2 regions of the Planococcus liqunii genome follow, and region 1 is predicted to be linked to the other one. Evidence: riboswitches for the same ligand, from Rfam matches in the RefSeq annotation. Region 1 holds a riboswitch; the other holds the start of a gene.
What was found. A riboswitch is a leader RNA that binds a small molecule or an ion and turns the genes downstream of it on or off. The one in region 1 is predicted to bind preQ1.
Positions count from the first base shown of each region.

Region 2: it holds a riboswitch for preQ1, as region 1 does, so the genes downstream of both, queF (preQ(1) synthase) here and queC (7-cyano-7-deazaguanine synthase QueC) in region 1, are expected to answer to the same signal.

Region 1 covers NZ_CP129238.1:1,424,092-1,431,975, reverse strand. Annotated here, with positions in the region: gene QWY22_RS07255 (gluzincin family metallopeptidase) at 1-292, opposite strand, end outside; gene QWY22_RS07250 (GNAT family N-acetyltransferase) at 507-1,019, opposite strand; gene QWY22_RS07245 (M1 family metallopeptidase) at 1,535-2,929, opposite strand; gene QWY22_RS19570 (hypothetical protein) at 2,926-3,060, opposite strand; gene QWY22_RS19565 (nucleoside/nucleotide kinase family protein) at 3,304-3,546, opposite strand; PreQ1 riboswitch class I at 3,695-3,738, shown strand; gene queC (7-cyano-7-deazaguanine synthase QueC) at 3,746-4,411, shown strand; gene queD (6-carboxytetrahydropterin synthase QueD) at 4,408-4,833, shown strand; gene queE (7-carboxy-7-deazaguanine synthase QueE) at 4,830-5,537, shown strand; gene QWY22_RS07220 (STAS domain-containing protein) at 6,019-6,852, opposite strand; gene nhaC (Na+/H+ antiporter NhaC) at 6,992-7,884, opposite strand, start outside.
Region 2 covers NZ_CP129238.1:220,798-228,681, forward strand. Annotated here, with positions in the region: gene QWY22_RS01185 (ABC transporter ATP-binding protein) at 1-880, shown strand, start outside; gene QWY22_RS01190 (MerR family transcriptional regulator) at 943-1,707, shown strand; gene QWY22_RS01195 (endonuclease/exonuclease/phosphatase family protein) at 2,319-3,170, shown strand; gene QWY22_RS01200 (endonuclease/exonuclease/phosphatase family protein) at 3,331-4,170, shown strand; gene QWY22_RS01205 (queuosine precursor transporter) at 4,287-4,916, opposite strand; gene queF (preQ(1) synthase) at 4,928-5,422, opposite strand; PreQ1 riboswitch class I at 5,520-5,567, opposite strand; gene cypC (CYP152 family fatty-acid peroxygenase CypC) at 5,780-7,042, shown strand; gene QWY22_RS01220 (phosphotransferase family protein) at 7,118-7,884, shown strand, end outside.

The sequences.
Region 1 (7,884 bases):
TATATTCCACAAAAGAGTTGGCAACTGCAAAAGAGCCGACTACGGTTGACAGAAAAATAGAGAAAATCATTAAACCGATGTGTTCACGGACCGTACGAAACCCCATAAATTCCAAGCGGTTCGTCACCACTCCATAAACGCTCAATACAAAAAGAATCAGGCAAACCAAAAGGAATAACGAAGCAATTGCCAGCCCTCCCACAAGCCCTTGGTGAAAAATCAATAAAAAACTCGCAACCGATGCCGCAACGAGTATTAAAATCAAAGTGAAAAACTTCATTTTGCTGTTCATGTCATCCTCCGTCTTTCTGTCTTGGCAGTTTTTTGCCCGGTTCCGTATCGTTCTGTAAACTCATCCGATTTTCAATATGCACTTTCCTATATCATTCCCCTTCAGCCGGTTAACTACGCAAAATATTAAGTCTTAGAATAGATTTTTATTGAAATTGATTTTTGGGGTTTTAGGAATATTAATTATTCCTCCAGCCTATTAACTAACTCTCAATTTACAGGCGAATATCCTTCAAGGATTTCCAATGAAATACCGTTTCGCCCAGCTGCGTGCCGGCAATTTCGATTTCCAGCCGGCTGATTGCTTTTCCGCCCAAGCTCTTGTAAAAGCCGCATGCTGGATTGTCTTCCAGCGCCAGGACAATGAGTTCATCAATGTCCTGCTGCTGCAAATCGTCGATAATGGGCTTTAACAAGTGCTTGCCTAAACCGCGTCCCTGATATTCTTTTAAAATATAGATGGCATACACTTCACCGACAGCATCCCCAAAATTCCCTGTCCGTTCTTTGCCGCCTGTCGAAAAACCGGCTACTTGATTGCCGCTGGTCACCGCAACAAATACCTGGCTGGCAGAAAGATTTTTCCGCCATTGCTGTTCCCGGCTCTCGTAGTCCAACTGATTCAAATAATCCTGGGGGACAATGCCGCTATAAGTGGTTTTCCAACTGTCTATATGAACTTGGGCAATCCCTTTCGCATGACCTAGATCCGCTCGTATAATATGCATCAAATAACCCCGATCTTTTCTATATTTTAACAGCATCTTCTTTCAGAAAATAGCTTTATTTTTAATAAAAAAAGCGCTTCTTTTTAGAAGCGCTGAGCTTGTAGACAAAAGAATTTTTTATACTTGAGAGAAGAATTAACATACTACTGGACATCCCGATCCTCCGTTTCAGCCAGACGTGTTCCGCGGGCTCGCTGGAGTCGCCGGCTTTCACTTCGGATCCTGAACATGAAGGCTATCCAGAGGTGTCACTTTTCACCTTGGGATGTCTTTTAAGCTTCAATCCGATGACCATTCACTTGCGAATCCAAAGAGACGCCCCAACCGGTTCGGCGACGGAGACTCCTGTGGGACAGCGAAAGCTGAAGACCCCGGAGGTGCGAAGCGGCGAGGAGGCTGAAGCTGAGCCCACTGAAAGCGAAGTGGCCGGTCCGGTTGGTTCTATGCATCGCTATGCATCTCATCTAGGCTTTGTCTACAGTCTGAGCGTTTCTTTTCAGAAGCGCTGTTTTTATTCACTGAAGCCAACTGTCCAAAAATTCACGTTGTTCTTCACCGTAATAAGAAGTGAAAAAATCTTTAAAGGTCGGCGTATTGACGTACTTGAATTGATACTCGTCATAATAAGCCGCTAAAAATTCCAGCGCTTCGTCACTGCCACCGCGTTCTGCGAAGAAATTCCGCAGCACGAGCGGCGCTTCCCCGTAAACGGTCGATACGTATTCACCTTCGTTGTATTCACTTAATGGCAGATTCGCATACTTCTCTTGGCGGTAAGCATCTGCTGCCATTTGTGCCGATCTGAATCCGTAATCTTCATCCTCGTAATAGTCCGAAAGGAAAATGGAAGTGGCAAACTCGGTGATGCTTTCATCAAGCCAAGCATCTTCGTATGAATCATTTCCCACAATATAATAAAACCATTGATGTCCAATCTCATGGACCAGCACTTCATCCAGCGCATCCCATGTACTGGCCACTTCAATCACGTTCGGGTATTCCATATAGCCGTCATTGGCAATGATATCGAGTTCCGGAAACGGGTTGTCCCCAATCCGTTCTTCAAAAAATGCGTAAGCTGCTTTTGCCTTTACAATATTTTCATCCATAAACTCCTGGTCCATCGGCATAAAGAGCCGCAGGACCGACTCATTTACTTCTACCGACTCATAGAGCCATTCTTCTGTATTCAAAAAAGCCAAGTAAAAATCTTTGATCCGCTCGCCTTTCACTGTACCGGATGAAGATGGCCGAATATCCCCTTCAGCGGCCGAACTGGCCACCAAGTATTCTTTCGGCAGCTTATAGCTCACTTCAAAATCTCCAAATCCGCTGTGGTAGCTCTCCCCGTTCATATCAAAATCCTGAATGTCCCATCCCTTATCATATTGGGCAAGCATCGGGTACCACTGCGCCAAAAAATAATTGTCCCCGTCCTGCGACAATCGCATACCGTTTTCCGGCAGTTTCATGGTATAAGCAACCGTTATTTCTTCCGTACTTTCCGGTTCCAATCCCGTTTCCAGCTCTACCAGCAATTTGTTGTTGTCCAGGCCATAAGACAATTCTTCATCTCCGCGCTTTACTGATTCGACAGCGACTTCAGCAGACGCTTGCGCCAATTCCGGCATCTCGTCCGGATTGATGGCATTCGGTATCAAATAAAAACCCAGATCTTTAAAGGTTTCATCGGACTCGTTCAGTACGTTGATGTCTGCCGTAATCCGGAACCGGTTTTGATCATCCATTTGCACATCCAATTTGTAATCCGCGCTTGCGCCCATTTCGGTCGCACCTTTTTCATGGCCAGTGTCACGCAGCAAGAAATAAATAATGGCTGCAGCAATCAAGACCGCAACCAGTGCAACCACAATCCACATCGTTCTTTTATTTGCCGTGTTGCGGTTCATATTGCATCTCCTATCTTGCTTGTACTGCTATCCAGCACCCAATCTGCCTGCTCAGCCGGCTTTAGCATTTCTTCATAATACGCTTCTGCTTTCCAGTAGCGGCGCTTCAATAAAGCATGATCGGATTGCATATTCTCTGATTCCCGTAAAAAACGTTGTTCTGCCGGACATTCCAGATATACTAAGCAATCAAAAAAATGGCGCCATTCTTTCCTTTGAAGAAATACCCCTTCAACTAGGATTATGCCTTCTCCAGGCAGACGGACCGTCTGCAAGGGACGGCTGTCTTGGTCCCTATCATATACCCAAAGGTCCAGCTGCTCCGCCGTTTTTAACTGTCCAAAGAAAAATTCAGCCAGATGCTCTGCTTCCCATTACAGAAAATAATATTCCTGCCACTCTTCGAGTCCGGTTCCATAACGCCGCTTCTTCTCCACAATAAAATCATCGATGTGAAAGACATAGACTGCTAAGCCCTGCTCCCTGAGACGGGCTTCCAGTTCTTTAGACAGCTTTGTTTTGCCAGTACGGCTGAAGCCATCAATGCCAAGGATTGTCCGGCTCGAAAAATTCTGCCAGTCCATTTGTGAAAACCATTCTTCCGGTTCTATTTTCAATTGTCACTCAAACCTTTCCTTCATTCTTCTATAAATCCTATTCGACGATTGGCTGTTTTTTCCTTCCTGCTCATTCATACGCTCGTTATCCCACAAAAGTTTCACGGTTTCCCCTATTTTATTCTATGTTATTATTAACAGTGTTCGAAAAAAAGAGGTTCGCAAACTCCCTCTCTAAAAAACTAAGGAGATGTTTCATTTGAAAAACGAAAAAGCGGTTGTCGTGTTCAGCGGCGGCCAAGACAGCACCACTTGCCTTTTTTGGGCATTGAAGAATTTTAAAGAAATAGCTACCGTGACTTTCGATTATGGACAGCGCCATTCAGCGGAAATCGAATGCGCCCGCAAAATTGCGGAAGAGCTCGGCGTCTCTTTCAAAGTGCTTGATATGACCTTGATCAACCAACTGTCAGCCAATGCGCTGACGCGGGACGACATCGAAGTAACAGCAACCGAAGGCGAATTGCCCTCTACGTTTGTGCCCGGCAGAAACCACTTGTTTTTATCTTTTGCAGCGGTTTATGCTGATGCCATTGGGGCCCGGCATTTGATAACAGGCGTCAGCGAGACCGATTTCAGCGGCTATCCCGATTGCCGGGATACATTCATCAAATCGCTCAATGTCACGTTGAACCTGGCTATGGACAAGCAATTTGTCATCCACACACCTTTAATGTGGCTCGATAAATCCGAAGTATGGGAACTGTCGGACCAATTGGATGCACTCGACTTTGTCCAGGAGAAAACCCTGACCTGCTACAACGGCATTCCAAGTTCCGGTTGCGGTGAATGCCCATCCTGCATCCTGCGAAACGAAGGGCTCAGCGCGTACAAAGCGAAAAAAGCTGCAGGTGCTCATTTATGATGCAGCAATTCTATCCTTCTATCCCGCACGAATTTCGATTCGAATTGAACAAAGACATGCATTTTTCAGCAGCCCATTTCATTCCTAGCGAAGACGCAGGAAAATGCCAGGAAATGCATGGCCACACGTATTTCATCAATCTCACGATTTGTGGAAACGAACTCGACACCACTGGTTTTCTAATAGATTTTAAACTACTGAAAAATTTAATCCATAAAAAATACGATCATTCGGTATTGAATCACCATCCTGAATTTGAAGCACAGTTTCCGACGACAGAACTCCTGGCCCAACAAATCTGGCAAATGGTTGAGAACCTTCTTCAATCCACTGCCAACCAGCCGCATTGCCTGCAAGTAATTGTCCGGGAAACGCCGACGAGCTATGTCGTATACCGTCCCTCCAAGGAGGACTTCCAATGAGAATACCGGTTATGGAAGTATTCGGTCCGACCATCCAAGGCGAAGGCATGGTCATGGGGCAAAAAACGATGTTTGTCCGGACCGCCGGCTGTGATTACTCCTGTTCGTGGTGTGATTCCAAATTCACATGGGATGGCACCGGCAAAAGCGTCTCTAAAAAGCCTGAAGATATCATTGGGGAACTTAAAGCGATCGGCGGCCAAGCCTTTTCCCATGTGACCATATCCGGCGGCAACCCTGCATTGCACAAAGGCATTGCCGAGCTGGTGGCTCTATGCCAGGAAAACGGCTGGAAAGTCGGCGTGGAAACGCAAGGATCGATTTGGCAGGACTGGATGCCGGCAATCGACGACATCACCATTTCACCGAAACCGCCAAGTTCCGGCATGAAGACAGATTTCGGCAAACTGGATTTTTTCATGGACAAGCTTGCGGGTGCCAATGCCAGCCTGAAAGTGGTCATTTTTGATGAAGAGGATTTCAAGTATGCCGAAGACCTCCATCTGCGCTACCCAGCTGTCCCGTTCTATTTACAGACCGGCAACAGCGACACGGCCACAACGGACGACACAGGCCTCACAGCCACCCTTTTAGAGCGCTATGAATGGCTCATCGATCAAGCCGTCCGCTCATCAATTATGAACAATGCCAAAGTCTTGCCACAGCTCCATACCTTGGTGTGGGGCAATAAACGCGGCGTATAAATAGAAAAAAATTCTTTTTTGAATATCACCGATATTTCGCAAACCAGCTGCGCTTGCCGCGGGCGAGCGCCAAGCCTCCTCAGCCGCTGCGCGTCTTGCGGGGTCTCGGCTGTCTCGCTTTCCCGCAGGCAAGACATTAGTCGAAGCCTGCGAGGCTAAGTCTTTGCGACGAAGTGCGCAGCACTGCAGGAGCAGTAGGGTTTTCTCCGCTGGGTTGCTCCATATCGTTGGAGAGCAATGAATAAATAGCATGACTACTCTTCCACTCTTTTTGATAAAAACAATTCTTTATGAAAAGAGTGAGCCGAATGAAGCGGAAAGTGGCGACTCCTGCGGGAACAGCACGAGCTGAAGCCCCTGGACGGAGCGCAGCGAAGGAAGCGGCTGAAGCCGTGCCCGCGGAAAGCGTCCACTTGGAGCGAAATGGCTTAGAGAATAGAATGTTTCTCAACAGCCTAAAAAAGCGTGAAATCGAATGATTTCACGCTTTTTCTTGTTCAGTTAAAACTTTCAGGGCCTGTTTGACCGTTGCATAAGACTCGGTCATCGACATGTCCATTCCTGTATTGACAATTGTCTGTGCAAGATCCGGACGCAGGCCGGCAACTACTATATGAATCCCCATCAAACGCAGTGTGCCGCCAATCTGGTAGATGGCTTCTGCTACTTGGGCATTGATCATCACTAAGCCTGAAAAATCCGAAATGACGTGCCGGACATTCATCTCAGCCAATTGTGGAATGACATTATCAATGATGTGGCGAACTCGTACTTCATCAATAAAACCGATTAGCGGCAAGACCACTATATCGTCCTGGATTGGGACAATCGGAGCTGATAATTTGGTCAGCTCTTTTCGCGTTTCTTCCTGATATTGATCTGACAGCCGTTCAAATGCAAAAAACGTTTCATTTAAACTGACGTCCAGAATTTGGCTGATGCGTTTTAAGATAAAGCCTGCTTCTCTGACAGTCAATTCAAGCTCTACGCTAAGATCGGTAAACATTTCATTGACAATTTCCCGCGTTGGGCCATAGCGCACCACGATTTCAGAAATTTTTCCGCCACCAGCAACTTGCATCGCTGCATTGTTTTTGCTCCATTTGATCAGTTCTTCCGGAACCACTTCTTCATCTTTATAAATCAATATATCGCCGAAAAAGCCAAGAAGTTGATTGTACATGGCAATGGCCTGTTCTTTTTCAGCATCTGAAATGACTAATCCCATTCTGCTGATTACACTTTCAACAATCTGATTGGAGATGGATTCTACATTTCCATTTATATAAGCAGAAAAATTCGTTATTCCGTTCATTGCTCTACCCCTTTTTGTATACTCGCTTTTATTATATATGAAAAAATACGCTTATACTTTAGAAATATTGACAACGAAAGGAATTTCTACCTAATTTCTTATACAACTTTTCAAAAGCACGCTACAGGTCCGCTGACGATTACAATTCTTCCGCTTTCCGGTAAGTCAGGGTTTTGCCGGTGTAGCCGAACAAAACCGTCAAAATCGGCGACAAGAGGCAAAAGAATGCAAATGGCAGATAAGTTAAAGTAGAGACCCCTAAAATGGAAGTGATGAAAATGCCGCATACGCTCCAAGGAACCAGCGGATTGACGACCGTCCCGGCGTCTTCCATTACTCGGCTTAAATTTTTCCCGGTAAGGCCCACTTTTTCATATTGCTTATGGAATGCTTGGCCAGTCAATAAAATCGACAAGTATTGTTCACCAATCAGGACATTGATGCCAATGGCCGTCAACGCCGATGCCGCAATCACAGAAGAAACTTTCTTCAGTACGCTCTCGAGTTTTCCGAGCAGGCATTGGACGATTCCGAGCGTGAACAACAAGCCGCCCATGCTGAGTGCGAGCAGAACCAAGCCGACCGTAAACAGCATACTTTCCATCCCGCCTCTTGAAAGCAGCGTATCGATGTCTTTAACGCCTGTTTCAGAAACGAAACCGCTGTACAAAATTGCCAGCACTTCTGCCGCGCTGTAACTGAAGTGGAAAAAAGAAATAGCGACTGCAACAATGGAACTGACGGCAAGCGTCATCATGGCCGGCACTTTTCCGATTGTTAAAATGATCAGGACAACCAACGGAATCATTGAATACCAGTGGATGGCGCCCGTATCCAGCAAGCCTTGCTGGAAAATGGCCACGTCGTCCACTTGGGCCACTGATGAATCCGGGGACAGCACGGCAAATACAATCAGTGAAATGATAAACGCCGGAACGGTCGTCCAGCCCATATTGCGAATATGCTCGAACAAATCCACTCCGACCATAGAAGATGCCAGATTGGTCGTATCGGACAGTGGAGACATTTTGT
Region 2 (7,884 bases), 1.2 Mb from region 1:
TCTGTTCCAAATCGTCATGCCGATGACCAGTTTTGCGCTGTTTTTTACGGAGCTGCAAAAAGCAAAAGGGGCCACAGAGCGCATTATTGGCATTTTGGATTTGCCGCTTGAAGAAAGGCAAAAGGGCCGTGAAATCGACATCGCCAATAAAACCCTGCGAATTGAGCAGGTGGATTTTGCTTATGACAAAGGGGAGCCTGTTCTTCGGAACGTTTCCTTTGAAGCGAATCCCGGCGAAATGATTGCTTTTGCAGGGCCGAGTGGAGGCGGGAAAACGACTGTCTTTGGTCTGATTGAGCGCTTTTATGAGCCGGCTGCCGGAATCATTACCATTGGGGGCATCCCCATTAACGAATTGTCGATGACTTCCTGGCGCAGCCAAATTGGCTACGTGTCGCAGGAAAGCGCGATGATGGGCGGCACAATCCGTGCGAACTTGACCTATGGCTTACCAGATGCCGAACAGATTCCAGACGAGGAGCTGTGGCATGTTGCACGAATGGCTTATGCGGAAGAATTTATTCAGGGCTTTCCGGACGGCCTGGACACGGAAGTCGGGGAACGCGGCGTGAAATTGTCCGGCGGCCAGCGCCAGCGGATAGCCATTGCACGGGCTTTTCTCCGCGATCCAAAAATTCTCATGATGGATGAAGCGACAGCGAGCCTCGACAGCCAGTCGGAAGGCATTGTCCAACAGGCATTAAGCCGTTTGATGGAAGGGCGTACAACCTTGGTGATCGCTCACCGCCTATCGACGATTGTCGATGCAGATAAAATTGTGTTTATTGAAAAAGGACGAGTTACGGGAGTCGGAACCCATCTCGAACTCAGTGGGTCCCATGAACTTTACAGTGAGTTTGCCGAACAGCAAATAACTTAGATTTCATGCTTGACCTTGACGTTGCGTTAAGGTGTAAAGTGAAGGCATCAGGAGGTGAGCTTATGGAATACACCATTCAAAAGCTGGGGAACTTGGCAGGGGTCAGCACGAGGACTTTGCGGTATTACGATGAAATCGGAATTTTAAAGCCGGCACGAAAAAATTCAGCGGGATACCGGATCTATGGCCGGCGGGAAGTGGACAAGCTGCAGCAAATCCTCTTTTACCGGGAACTCGGGCTCGATTTGGACAGCATCAAGCAGCTTGTCAACGATCCAGCTTTTGACGGGGCTGCAGCCTTAAAGAATCATCGGCAGCAGCTTCTGGAAAAACGCCGCCAGCTCGATCTCTTGATCACTAATGTGGGAAACACCATTTCCGCAGCGGAAAGGGAAATCCAAATGACTGACAAGGAAAAGTTTGAAGGGTTCAAGCAAAAGCTCGTGGATGACAACGAACAGCAATACGGCGAAGAAGTGCGTGCCAAATACGGCGACGACTTGGTCGATCGCTCAAATGCCAGAATGCTGAATATGAGCGAAGCGCAGTACGAAGAATTTATGAGCATCGAAAGCACGCTCATGGAAAAATTGGCTGAAGCCTGTGAAACGGGAGATCCGGCAAGCGGCATTGCCCAACAAACAGCCGACCTGCACAGACAATGGCTGAGCTTCACATGGCCGATGTACAGCAAAGAAGCGCATGCGGGGCTTGCCGAGATGTATGTAGCCGATGAGCGTTTTGCCGCTTACTACAACAAAGTGCATCCAAATGCAGCCAAGTTCCTTCGGGATGCGATTTTGATCTACGCCGGCAGAAGCGAATAAAGAAAGAAAAAGGTTCCAGCCAAACGGCTGGAACCTTTGAGCTTGTAGACAAAAGAATTTTTACGCATGATAACTGAATAAATATCCGCTTGGAGAGAAAATCCAGGATCCTTCGTTTCAGCCGGACGCGTTCCGCGGGCTTTCACTTCGGATCCTTAACATGAAGGCTATCTAGAGATGTCACTTTTCACCTTGGGATGTCTTTTAAGCTTCAATCGAATGATCATTCAGTTGCGAATCAAAGAGAGACGCCCCAACCGGTTCGGCCACGGAGACTCCTGTGGGAGCAGTGAAGGAGCAACGCGACGGAGCGACGAAAGCTGAAGACCCCGCAGGAACGTTAGTGACGAGGAGGCTGAAGCTGAGCCCACGGAAAGCGAAGTGGCCGGTTCGGTTGATTTTATGCATTGCTATACATTTCATCTAGACTTTGTCTACAGTTTGAAAGGTTCCAGCCAAACGGCTGGAACCTTTTTCTTATGTAATATAGCTTTACAAACTCTTAACAGGAATTTACATATTTAAAATAAGAATCGATCATTTAGTTTGCTATACTCAAGGTGACTAAGGTACTGAACGTAAAATTGCTTCATTCAAAAGGAGAGGTTTACATGCTTGAAAGAGGAAAAGAACCACTTGTTTCTGTAAAAGTCATGTCATTTAACATCGCTCACGGTTTAGGAATGAACGGAATAGTGGACTTGGAAAAAACGGCAGGCATTATTGAAGATTCCTGTGCCCATATTGTCGCTTTGCAGGAAGTCGACCGTTGCTTTTCGGAGCGCAGCGCTTTTGCGGATCAAGTGCAATGGCTAAGCGAAAGGTTGGGCATGCAGGCAGTATTTGGGGCGAACCTCGATTTTGAACCGGTGGAAGCGGACGGACCGCGCCGCCAATACGGCAATGCGATTTTAAGCAAACACCCGATCAAGTATTCGGAAAATCATTTGTTGACCCAAGTGCTGACCGACTTTGGCAAGAATGAGCAGCGCGGCATCTTGGAAGCGGTGATTGAAATTAAAGGGAACTTGATTACGGTGTATAACACTCACCTGGCATTAGAGGAAGAAGAGTTGAAAGTCAGCATTGGCGAACTGGTCGGCATCATCGAAAAGCGCAGCTTTCCACGAATCGTTCTGGGAGATTTCAATGCACTTCCACGGGATGGACAAATTAAGAGATTGAACCGCCATTTAAGCGACGCTTTTTTGAAATTGAAAAGAGGAGACGCTTATACGTATCCGGCACCTTATCAAAATGCGGAAACAGGTGAAAACTTCAAACCGATTACCCGCATCGATTATATTTTCGCTGATCCCGAGCTGGATCCGGTGCAAGTAGCGGTTATGGAAACGGATGTCTCGGACCATTTGCCGATTGCAGCAGATTTTGTTGTCACGCCGCTCCAAAAACCGTTGCAGAAGCCAGCGCAGACTGCCTTCCCGAAAGTCATTGTTTCTTAAACTTCTTAAAGATGGCATTAGCAGGAATAATTTTGATGTTCAAAAATTATACGAAAATAGAGCACATAAGTAAGTGCTTTTGTATCAGAAAATTGCTATAATCAATGCATCTATTATCCCTTGCCATGGACTCGGTTCATATTAAAAGGAGATGTTTTTTATGGAGAGTGACAAAATCCCCCCCACGGTGCCCATTAAAGTGATGTCGTTTAATATCGCTCACGGACTCGGCATGGACAACATTGTAGACTTGGAAAGAACAGCAAAGGTCATTGAACAGTCAGGAGCAGAAATCGTCGGTTTGCAGGAGCTTGACCGGCATTTTACGGACCGCAGTGAATTTATCGATCAGGTAGATTGGCTGAGCCATCGGCTGGGCATGTACGGTGCGTTTGGCGCCAATTTGGATCTGGAGCCGAATGAACCCGAAAGGCCACGGCGCCAATACGGCAATGCGGTTTTAAGCAAACATCCGATCAAGTATGTTGAAAACCACCTGCTGACAAAAGTTATCTCTCCCATTGCAAACAGTGAACAACGTGGAATACTGGAAGTCGTACTCGAAGTAAAAGGAACGTATGTGAGCTTTTTCAACACTCATTTGTCATTAAAAGAGGAAGAGCTGAAAGTCAGTATTGATGAAATTCTGGAGATTACGGAAAAAAGCCGCTTCCCTAAAATCATTACAGGTGATTTTAATGCAGATCCCGACCATCTGCAGATCAAAAGAATGGAAAATCATTTTGACGATGTGTTCTTAAAAACTGGCAAAAACAATATGTATACGTATCCGGCTCCTTATGAACACGACAGCGATGGCGTGAAGTTAAAACCGGTAACACGCATCGACTATATTTTTACAGATCAACACTTGGAGCCCGAACAAGCCGCTGTTATCGAAACGTCCATATCGGACCATTTGCCGATTACAGCAGATTTGGTTCTGTCGCGAGTAGGCAGTAAAATGAAAACGGCTAATGGAGCCAGAAGCTTAAAGTGACTCAACCCCTTTTATTCAGCAATTGAACTTATCCGGAGAAGCATTTTCTCCTATATAAAAAACTGTAACCAAGCTCAGGAAAAGATGAACTTGGTTACAGTTTTTTATTTTGTGCATTATCCGTAAACGCGTACGCTGCTGGACTCGCTGCGTCTGCATAGCTTCACCAGCAAGTAGACAAGCGGAGTATCGCAAGCAGCTGCAAGCCACTTAAAGGCGTATTGCGTAAAGATCATGGCCACAAGTGCGGCAGTAGGCATGGTGCCATAAAAAGCGATGGCGATAAAAATCGTTGTATCGACCAATTGGCTTACCATTGTTGATGCGTTATTGCGCAGCCAAAGTTTGGATTCGCCGTGGCGGTCTTTCAGCTTATGGAAAATGGTTACGTCCAAGTTTTGGCTGATAAAGTACGAAATCAAGCTGGCCAAAGTGACCCGGAACCCCGCAGAGAAAATGGTTTCAAACGATGCCTGGTCTCCGAAGAATGGCGCTGAAGGCAAGTGAATAGCCAAATAGATGAACGCAAGCGCGCAGCATTGCGTGAAGAATCCGGCAAAAACGGTTTGGCGGGCCGCTTCTTTTCCGTAGACTTCCGCAATCGTGTCCGTAATGGGAAAAGTGAAAACATAAACGACCACTGCTGCCGGCAGCACCAGCCATTCACCAATACTAAACAATTTAACTGCCAGGATGTTTGATAAGATAAGCAGTCCGACAAATGCCCCGTTTAAGTAAAGTAACATAGCGCGCTCCCTTACCGGTTGGTGATCGTTTCCGGATACATATCGTGGTTCATCATCCGGTAAGATGCCATTTCTTCGTATTTTGTACCTGGTTTTCCGTAGTTTGTATAAGGATCGATCGACAAGCCGCCGCGCGGTGTAAACTTGCCCCAGACTTCGATATAGCGGGGTTCAAGCAATTTAATCAAATCGTTCATGATGATATTGACGACGTCTTCGTGGAAATCGCCGTGGTTGCGGAAGCTGAACAAGTACAATTTCAACGATTTGCTTTCCACCAATTTTTTGTCCGGAATAAAGCTCAAGTAAATCGTGGCGAAATCCGGCTGTCCGGTTTGCGGGCACAGGGAAGTGAATTCCGGGCAATTGAATTTTACGAAATAATCGCGTGTATGCAAATTATCGATCGCTTCCAGAATGTCCGGATCGTACTCAAATTGGTATTTCGTGTTTTGATTGCCGAGAAGCGACAAGTGGTCCAGTGTATCTTCGTTTCTTCCTGCCATAAAAAAAGGCCTCCTTCAAGTGTCCGACTTGAGAGAGGCCTATAAAAAAACGGAAAAAGAAAAAGCCAAATCGCATGTGGATTTGGCTGAATTTCGTCAATCCATAGTTTTTTATAGAGGGTGAAATGCTATGAACCTCTCCCGTTGCCGGGTTATGTAGTTAATGTTACCTCACTCATCGTAAAAGACTTTCGGTTTGCTGTCAATTCTCTTTTTAAAGAAATCATACAAATTACCGGACAGGCCACGGGAAGTTTTTGGCGCCTTACAAAAATGAATGTATCTGATTGTTTCGCAGATTTTCCTTGCGGGTAAGTGAATTGGAAAAGCAGCGCATTAAAGGAGGAATTGCAGTTCATGGCAGAGACTCGACCAATCCCCCGTGATAAGGGCGTAGACAATACATTGGCTTTGATGACAGAAGGGTATCTATTCATACCGAACCGTACAAGGCAACTGAAGACAGATGTTTTTCAAACGCGTTTGCTTGGCCAAACGGCAGTATGCATAGCGGGCGAAGAAGCGGCGCGTGTGTTTTATGATGAAAGTAAATTTCGGCGAAGAGGAGCCGTGCCAAAGAGAGTACAGAAAACCTTAATGGGCGAAAAAGCGATCCAAACAATGGATGATGCATCTCATAAGCATCGAAAACAGCTTTTTATGTCGCTTATGACTCCCGAACGTTTGCGTCTCTTAAACATTTACGTTACAGAAGAATGGCGTTCTGCTGTCGAGCGATGGAGCACAATGGAAGAAGTTTTATTTTTTAAAGAAGTAGAAGAATTAATGATGCGGGTAGCCTGCCGTTGGGCAGGAGTTCCTCTTCGGGAAAACGAAGTAGAAATGCGTTCCCGCGATATGGGGGCGCTGATTGATTCGTTTGGGGCTGCTGGTCCAAGGCATTGGAAAGGCAGAACCGCACGCAAACAGTCGGAAGATTGGGTCGAGAAAATAGTAAAAGCGGTGCGTAAAGGAAAACTGCAAGCACCAAATGGAACGGCGCTTCAAGCCATGGCCTGGTATAAGCAGCCGAATGAAAAGAAAATGACGACTCATATGGCGGCCATTGAAGTGATTAATATTTTACGGCCGATTGTAGCGATTGGCCGCTACATTACTTTTGGTGCAATCGCTCTTCATGAACATCCCGAAACACGTGAGAAATTGGCTGCCAACCGGGGAGACTATAGCCAGTGGTTTGTCCAGGAAGTGCGCCGATATTATCCATTCGGGCCATTTACAGGGGCGAGAGTCCGTGAAAACTTTGTTTGGCAAGGGTATCACTTTAGAAAAGGGACGCTTGTGCTATTAGATATCTACGGCACGAACCATCATCCGGAATTGTGGGTCCAGCCGGAAGAATTCCGTCCGGAACGGTTCCGTGACTGGAAGGAAAGCCCCTTCAGTTTTATTCCGCAAGGTGGCGGGGAATACGATTTGGGCCATCGATGCGCAGGAGAATGGGTAACGATTGAAGCGATGAAGACCAGCCTGGAGTTCTTGGTCAGAAAAATGGAATACGATGTTCCAGATCAAGATGTCAGTTACAGCATGGCCCGAATGCCTACACTTCCGAAAAGCCGTTTTGTTATTCGAAATGTGCGGCCAGTCAGGTATTAAAGCTTTAAATTTGCCTGCCGAGCTGGTTTAGCCAGAAGGTGGGCTTTTTTCTGTCCGATGAAAGGAGACGGGAAGATGGCGATAAAACAAACGGGATGGCCGTCCAACGCCGTAGATTGGGTGAATAAAAAAATCGGCGAACAAAAAGAACTTCTCCGTATCGAACCGCTTGCGGGAGGCACTTCTTCCCATCTGTATGAAATGGACTATTCAGATGGCGGCGGTACAGAATCCTGCGTCCTCAGGCTTTTTACAAAAGCAGAATGGCTGGCGATGGAACCAGATTTGGCGGGCCATGAGGCGGCAAGTTTACTGGAAGCCGCCAAAACAGGTCTTGCCGTACCAGGACTATTGGCGTTTGATGCCAGTGGCGAACAGTGCGGCGTACCGGCCGTTTTGATGACGAAAATTGAAGGAAGCGTCGTACTGCAGCCGGACAATGAACAAGAATGGCTGGAGGGGTTGGCTGCGGTACTCGTAAAAATCCATTCGCATGAAGCTGCCAGCTTTCAGTGGGAATACTTTTCTTACAATCAGGCACTGTCTCTGGAGAGGCCAGATTGGTCAGACTATCCGGAAGAATGGTTGCGGGCCTTTTCGATTGCCCGCGAAGTCCGGCCATCCGTCGAATCTTGTTTTCTGCACCGTGATTTTCACCCGGCAAACATATTGTGGAAAGGGCAAGAAGTGAGTGGGGTAGTGGATTGGGTGAATGCGTGCAGAGGGCCTGCCGGGGTAGACGTCGGCCACTGCCGATTAAACCTGGCCCAGCTTTGCGGCATCGAAACAGCTGACCGGTTCCTTGAGGCGTATATGCGGTATGCCGATGGCTTTATTTACCG